Sporichthya brevicatena: one gene and its partner. The protein of the gene in region 1 binds, or shares a complex with, the protein of each later gene. Links are inferred from orthologs where the notes say so. Each region holds a gene or a part of one and is shown in the gene's direction. Other genes may lie near its edges.

Region 1 (3,201 bases):
GCACCAAGCCCTGGCGCGTGCACTTCCGCGACCCGGGCTTCGTGAACCTGCAGTCCACCGCGGCGATGAGCAACGGGAGCCTGGTGGCCGACGTCATCGCTGCGGTCGCGTCGATCGACCCCGTCATGGGTGGAGTGGACCGTTGAGTCTGTCTGAGAAGACGCGCGAGGACATGCGCGCGATCATCGCCCGGTACCCGGAGCCCCGGTCGGCCCTGCTGCCGATGCTGCACCTGTGCCAGGCCGAGGAGGGCTTCGTCAGCCCCGAGGGCGTCGCGATGTGCGCCGAGGAGCTCGGTCTCACCGTCGCCGAGGTCGGCGCGGTCGCGACGTTCTACACGATGTACAAGCGCCGCCCGATCGGTGACTACCACGTCGGCGTCTGCACGAACACGCTCTGCGCGGTCATGGGCGGCGACGCCATCTTCTCCGCGCTCAAGGAGCACCTCGGCGTCGGCAACGACGAGACCACCGCGGACGGGAAGGTCACGCTCGAGCACATCGAGTGCAACGCGGCCTGCGACTTCGCGCCGGTGATGATGGTCAACTGGGAGTTCTTCGACAACCAGACGATCACCTCCGCGAAGGAGCTCGTCGACAAGCTGCGGCGCGGCGACCCGGTCGCCCCCACGCGCGGCGCCAACCGCGTTTGCACGTGGAAGGAGGCCTCGCGGGTGCTCGCGGGCTTCCCCGACGGCCGCGCCGACGAAGGTGTCTCGGCCGGTCCCGCCTCCCTGCTGGGCCTGAAGTACGCCAAGGAGCGCGGCGACCGCGCACCCGCCATGCCGGACGGGGGGATCTGAGCATGCTGACCCCGGTTCTGTCGGCCCACTGGGACGACGCCGACTCCTGGACGATGGCGGGCTACGAGCGCCGCGGCGGTTACGCGGCCGCGCGCACCGCCCTGCAGCTCCAGCCCGACGCCCTGATCACCCTGGTGAAGGACTCCGGCCTCCGCGGTCGTGGCGGCGCCGGGTTCCCCACCGGGATGAAGTGGTCCTTCATCCCGCAGGGAGACAACAAACCGCACTACCTCGTCGTCAACGCGGACGAGTCCGAGCCGGGCACGTGCAAGGACATCCCGCTGATGATGGCCAACCCGCACGTGCTCGTGGAGGGCGTGATCATCGCGTCCTACGCGATCCGCGCGACCCACGCGTTCATCTACATCCGCGGTGAGGTCCTGCACGTCATCCGCCGCGTGCAGAAGGCGGTGCAGGAGGCCTACGCCAAGGGCTACGCCGGCAAGAACATCTTCGGCTCCGGTTACGACCTCGAGATCGTCGTCCATGCCGGCGCCGGCGCCTACATCTGCGGCGAGGAGACGGCGCTGCTCGACTCGCTCGAGGGTCGTCGCGGCCAGCCGCGCCTGCGGCCGCCGTTCCCCGCGGTCGCGGGTCTGTACGGCTGCCCGACGGTCATCAACAACGTCGAGTCGATCGCGTCGGTGCCGTCGATCGTCCTCGGCGGTGCGTCCTGGTTCCAGTCGATGGGGACCGAGAAGAGCAAGGGCTACACGCTCTACTCGCTCTCCGGTCACGTCGCGAACCCCGGTCAGTTCGAGGCCCCGCTCGGCGTGACGCTGCGGGAACTGCTCGACCTGTCCGGCGGCATGCGGCCCGGGCACAAGCTGAAGTTCTGGACGCCGGGCGGCTCGTCGACCCCGCTGCTGACCGACGCGCACCTCGACGTCCCGCTGGACTACGAGGGTGTCGCCGGCGCCGGGTCGATGCTCGGTACCAAGGCGCTGCAGATCTTCGACGAGACCACCTGCGTGGTGCGCGCCGTCCTGCGGTGGACCGAGTTCTACGCGCACGAGTCCTGCGGCAAGTGCACGCCGTGCCGTGAGGGCACCTACTGGCTCGTCCGCCTGCTCAAGCGGTGGGAGGCCGGCCAGGGGAGCCCGGAGGAGATCGACCAGCTGCTCGACATCTCCGACAACATCCTCGGCCGCTCCTTCTGCGCGCTCGGCGACGGTGCGACCAGCCCGATCACCTCCTCCATCGAGTACTTCCGGGACGAGTACCTGGCTCACCTTCAGGGTGGCTGTCCGTTCGACCCGGTTGCGTCGACCTTGTTCGCGGGAGCCCCGGCATGACCGTCACCGTTCCGCCGTCCGGCAACCCGGGCGGTGAGCTCGCCAAGCCCGTCGACCTCGTGACGCTGACGATCGACGGCATCGAGGTTCGCGTCCCCAAGGGGTCGCTGATCATCCGGGCCGCCGAGCAGATCGGCATCCAGATCCCGCGGTTCTGCGACCACCCGCTGCTCGACCCGGTCGGCGCCTGCCGCCAGTGCCTGGTCGAGGTCGAGGGCCAGCGCAAGCCGCTCGCGTCCTGCACCACCACCGTCGCCGACGGCATGGTCGTGCAGACCCAGCTCACCTCGCCGGTCGCCGACAAGGCGCAGCAGGGCGTGATGGAGCTGCTCCTGATCAACCACCCGCTCGACTGCCCGGTCTGCGACAAGGGCGGCGAGTGCCCGCTGCAGAACCAGGCGATGTCGAACGGCCGCGCCGACTCCCGGTTCCAGGAGCAGAAGCGGACGTTCCCGAAGCCGGTGAACATCTCCGCGCAGGTCCTGCTCGACCGCGAGCGCTGCGTCCTCTGCGCCCGCTGCACCCGCTTCTCCAAGCAGATCGCGGGCGACCCGTTCATCGACATGTTCGAGCGTGGCGCCCTGCAGCAGGTGTCGATCTACGAGAACGCGCCGTTCGAGTCCTACTTCTCGGGCAACACGATCCAGATCTGCCCGGTCGGCGCGCTCACCTCGGCCGCGTACCGGTTCCGGTCGCGTCCGTTCGACCTGATCTCGACGCCGAGCGTGTGCGAGCACTGCTCCGGCGGCTGCTCGCTGCGCACGGACCACCGCCGCGGCAAGGTCATGCGCCGCCTCGCGGCGGAGGACCCCGAGGTCAACGAGGAGTGGAACTGCGACAAGGGCCGGTTCGCGTTCACCTACGCGACCCGCCCGGACCGCCTGACCACCCCGCTGATCCGCGATCACGACGGTGAGCTCAAGCCCGCGTCCTGGCGCGAGGCCCTCGCCCTCGTCGCCGAGCGGCTGGAGAACGACCGCGGCCGCGCCGCCGTTCTGACGGGTGGTCGGCTCACGCTCGAGGACAACTACGCGTACGCCAAGTTCGCCCGCATCTGCCTTGACACCAACGACATCGACTTCCGCTCCCGCGGCCACTCGGCCG
Region 2 (2,870 bases), on another replicon or contig:
ACATGCAGAAGCTGCTCCGCGGCGGCATCGCCGCGGGCGAGGTCGACGACCCGGTGATCCTCAAGGCCGTCGACCTGATCTAGCCGATCTAGCCGGCCTGGTCGAGCCGCGCCCCCAGGTCCGCGGCCAGGACCGCGTCATGGAGGGCCGCGGCGGCGAGGGTCGACGGTCGCTGATGGCCGGTGACCAGGCCGACCGCCGGCGTGTGCGGCGTCGGCCGGATCGGGATCAGCCGCAGCCCGTCCGGGACCCCGTAGCTCTGCGCCCAGGGGTGCGCGACGACGCTCGACCACCGGCGCGTGCGCAGGTGGGCGTACAGGGACTCGACGGTGTCCGCCTCGACGACGACGTCGGCCCGCACGCCCGCCTCGGCCAGTGCCGCGTCGAGGATCCGCCGGTTCTGCATGGTGGTGGACAGGGCGCACATCGGGACGCCGGCCAGGTCGGCCCAGGACAGGGTCTCGCGGTCGGCGAGCGGCCCCGAGTCCGGCGTGAGCAGCAGGTAGCGCTCGCGGTAGAGCGGGAGGACGCGGGTGTGCGCGTCGGGTTCCTCCGGGAGGTAGGTCAGCCCGGCGTCGAGCTCGAACTCGGCCAGTCCCCGGACGATCTCGGCGGAGGACAGGACCTCGATCCGCATTCGCGCACGCGGATGACGGTCCGTCAGAGCGACGGTGATCGCGGGCAGGATCGGCACCGCGGTGGGGATCGCCCCGACGCGGACGGTCGCGGTCAGACCGTGCTGCAGCCGGTCCAGGTCCAGCAGCAGCGCGTCCCGCTCGGCGAGGATCCGGTGCGCCCAGCCGAGGACCTGACCGCCCTCCTCGGTCAGACCGCCGTAGCGCTGACCGCGGCGCACGATCTGCACGCCGAGCTGCTGCTCGAGCTTGCGCACGGCGGCCGACAACGCCGGCTGGCTGACGTGGCACGCGGCCGCTGCGCGGCCGAAGTGCTGCTCGCGGTGCAGCGCCACCAGGTACTCCAACTGGCGCAGCAGGATGTCGCCGGACACCTGGCCAGGATAGCCCGCTGACGTGCACTGATAAACGTCGTTTATCGCTGGATCGACACGTTGAGGTTGCTGCACCGCCCTGCGGTCGCGCAGCGTGAAGCACCCGACCCGGCAGGACCACCCATGACCTTCCGCGCCCCGGCGCCACCGCGTGCCGACCGCATCCGCGCGATCGCCGCGGCCCACGCCGCCGAACGCGGGCCGCTGCTCGTCATCCTCCACGCCGTCCAGGCCGAGTTCGGTTTTCTCGACCCGGACGTCATCCCGGTGCTGGCCGACGAGCTGAACCTCTCGGTCGCCGAGGTGCACGGCGTCGTGTCCTTCTACCGGGACTTCCGGACCACCCCGCCCGGCCGCTCCACCCTGCGGATCTGCCGGGCCGAGGCCTGCCAGGCGGTCGGCGCGGACGCCCTGGTCGAGCACGCGAAGCAGCGGCTCGGCGTCGGCTTCGGCGAAACCACGGCGGACGGGGCCGTCACCCTCGACGAGGTCTTCTGCCTCGGCAACTGCGCGCTCGGCCCCTCGATCCAGGTCGACGGCAAGCTCCAGGGCCGCGTCAGCCCGGACCGCCTCGACGCGCTGCTGGGAGACCTCCGATGACGGGTTCCGCGCTCTCCCCCTCGAACCACACCGTTTATGTCCCCCGTGACTCCGCCGCGGTCTCCGTGGGCGCCGACGCGGTGGCCGAGCGCATCACCGCCCTCGCCCCGCTCGGGACCCGCGTCGTGCGGACCGGGTCGCGCGGCATGCTCTGGCTCGAGCCCCTGGTCGAGGTCGACACCCCGGACGGGCGGGTCGGGTTCGGTCCCGTCTCCCCCGAGGACGTCGACGGCCTGCTCGCCGGCGGGATGCTGGCGGGCGCCGGTGGCAACGGCGCGGCCCTCGGGCTCGTCGAGGAGCTGCCCTGGATGAAGGCGCAGCAGCGCATCACCTTCGCCCGCGTCGGCGTGGTGGACCCGCGCTCCGCGCCGGACTACCTCGCGCACGGTGGCCTGGCCGGCCTGCAGCGCGCCCTGTCGATGACCCCGGCCGAGGTCGTCGCCGAGGTGACCGACTCGGGCCTGCGCGGCCGCGGTGGCGCCGGCTTCCCGACCGGCATCAAGTGGAAGACCGTCCTGGAGCAGCCGGCCGGGTTGCCCAGACCAGGACAAAAATTCGTCTGCGCCAACGCCGACGAGGGCGACTCCGGCACCTTCGCCGACCGCATGCTGATGGAGGGCGACCCGTTCACCCTCATCGAGGGCATGACGATCGCCGCCTACGCGGTCGGCGCGAGCGAGGGCTACATCTACTGCCGCTCCGAGTACCCCGACGCCGTCGAGACCCTGCGGGCCGCGATCGCCGAGGCGTACGCCGCGAACTGGCTCGGCCCGAACATCCTCGGCTCCGGGCTGACCTTCGACCTCTCCGTCCGCGTGGGCGCCGGCGCCTACATCTGCGGCGAGGAGACCTCGATGCTCGAGAGCCTCGAGGGCAAGCGCGGGCTGGTCCGCCCGAAGCCGCCGATCCCCGCCATCTCCGGCCTGTTCGGCCGCCCGACGGTCATCAACAACGTCCTCACGCTCGGCTCGGTCCCGGCGATCCTGGCCGACGGCGCCGCGGCCTATGCGGCACTCGGCATCGGCCGGTCCCGCGGCACGCAGGTCTTCCAACTCGCCGGGAACGTCGCCCGCGGTGGCGTCTTCGAGACGGCGTTCGGCCTGTCGCTCGGCGAGCTGGTCGAGACCTTCGGCGGCGGCACCGCCTCCGGGCGTCCGGTTCGGGCCGTCCAGGTCGGCGGACCGCTCGGGGCGTACCTGCCGGTGGGTCAGTTCGACCTGCCGCTGGACTACGAGGCCTTCGCCGCCGCGAACGCGATGGT

The links. The genes of interacting proteins can lie anywhere in the genome.
Region 2: the proteins of nuoF (region 1) and ABD401_RS11030 are in contact, whole or in part, in a cryo-EM structure (PDB 8BEW), measured with the Thermoanaerobacter kivui proteins. The link is inferred for Sporichthya brevicatena from one-to-one orthologs. Residues at the interface, in WP_173402339.1 of Thermoanaerobacter kivui: Thr34, Gly35, Ala38, Tyr223, Pro233, Gly234, Ala235, Phe236, Arg239, Tyr266, Glu272, Arg309, Glu310, Gly311, Ala312, Ala314, Cys317, Ser326, Ile327, Glu328, Gly329, Lys330, Arg331, Gly332, Trp347, Ser390, Gly391, Lys392, Thr396, Val464; in WP_049685740.1 of Thermoanaerobacter kivui: Glu27, Arg28, Gly29, Ala30, Leu31, Ile32, Gln36, Lys63, Gly66, Val67, Phe70, Tyr71, Gln73, Phe74, Leu88, Gly89, Thr90, Ala91, His93, Val94, Lys95, Arg125, Val126, Cys128, Leu129, Gly130, Ala131, Cys132, Gly133, Thr144.

What each region holds. Positions count from the first base shown.
Region 1 is NZ_BAAAHE010000038.1:92,685-95,885, forward strand. The notes cover bases 1-2,947. They hold nuoF (NADH-quinone oxidoreductase subunit NuoF), read left to right. Parts: upstream 1-798; coding sequence 799-2,097; downstream 2,098-2,947. Other genes in these bases: ABD401_RS19290 (NADH-quinone oxidoreductase subunit D), read left to right, coding at 1-146; nuoE (NADH-quinone oxidoreductase subunit NuoE), read left to right, coding at 173-802; ABD401_RS19305 (NADH-quinone oxidoreductase subunit G), read left to right, coding at 2,094-2,947. Outside these bases: more of ABD401_RS19305, read left to right, coding at 2,948-3,201. UniProt on the Escherichia coli protein: NDH-1 shuttles electrons from NADH, via FMN and iron-sulfur (Fe-S) centers, to quinones in the respiratory chain. The immediate electron acceptor for the enzyme in this species is believed to be ubiquinone.
Region 2 is NZ_BAAAHE010000016.1:54,192-57,061, forward strand. It holds ABD401_RS11030 (formate dehydrogenase subunit gamma), read left to right. Parts: upstream 1-1,132; coding sequence 1,133-1,609; downstream 1,610-2,870. Other genes in the region: ABD401_RS11020 (formate dehydrogenase subunit delta), read left to right, coding at 1-83; ABD401_RS11025 (LysR family transcriptional regulator), read right to left, coding at 89-1,009; ABD401_RS11035 (formate dehydrogenase beta subunit), read left to right, coding at 1,606-2,870. UniProt on the Escherichia coli protein: NDH-1 shuttles electrons from NADH, via FMN and iron-sulfur (Fe-S) centers, to quinones in the respiratory chain. The immediate electron acceptor for the enzyme in this species is believed to be ubiquinone.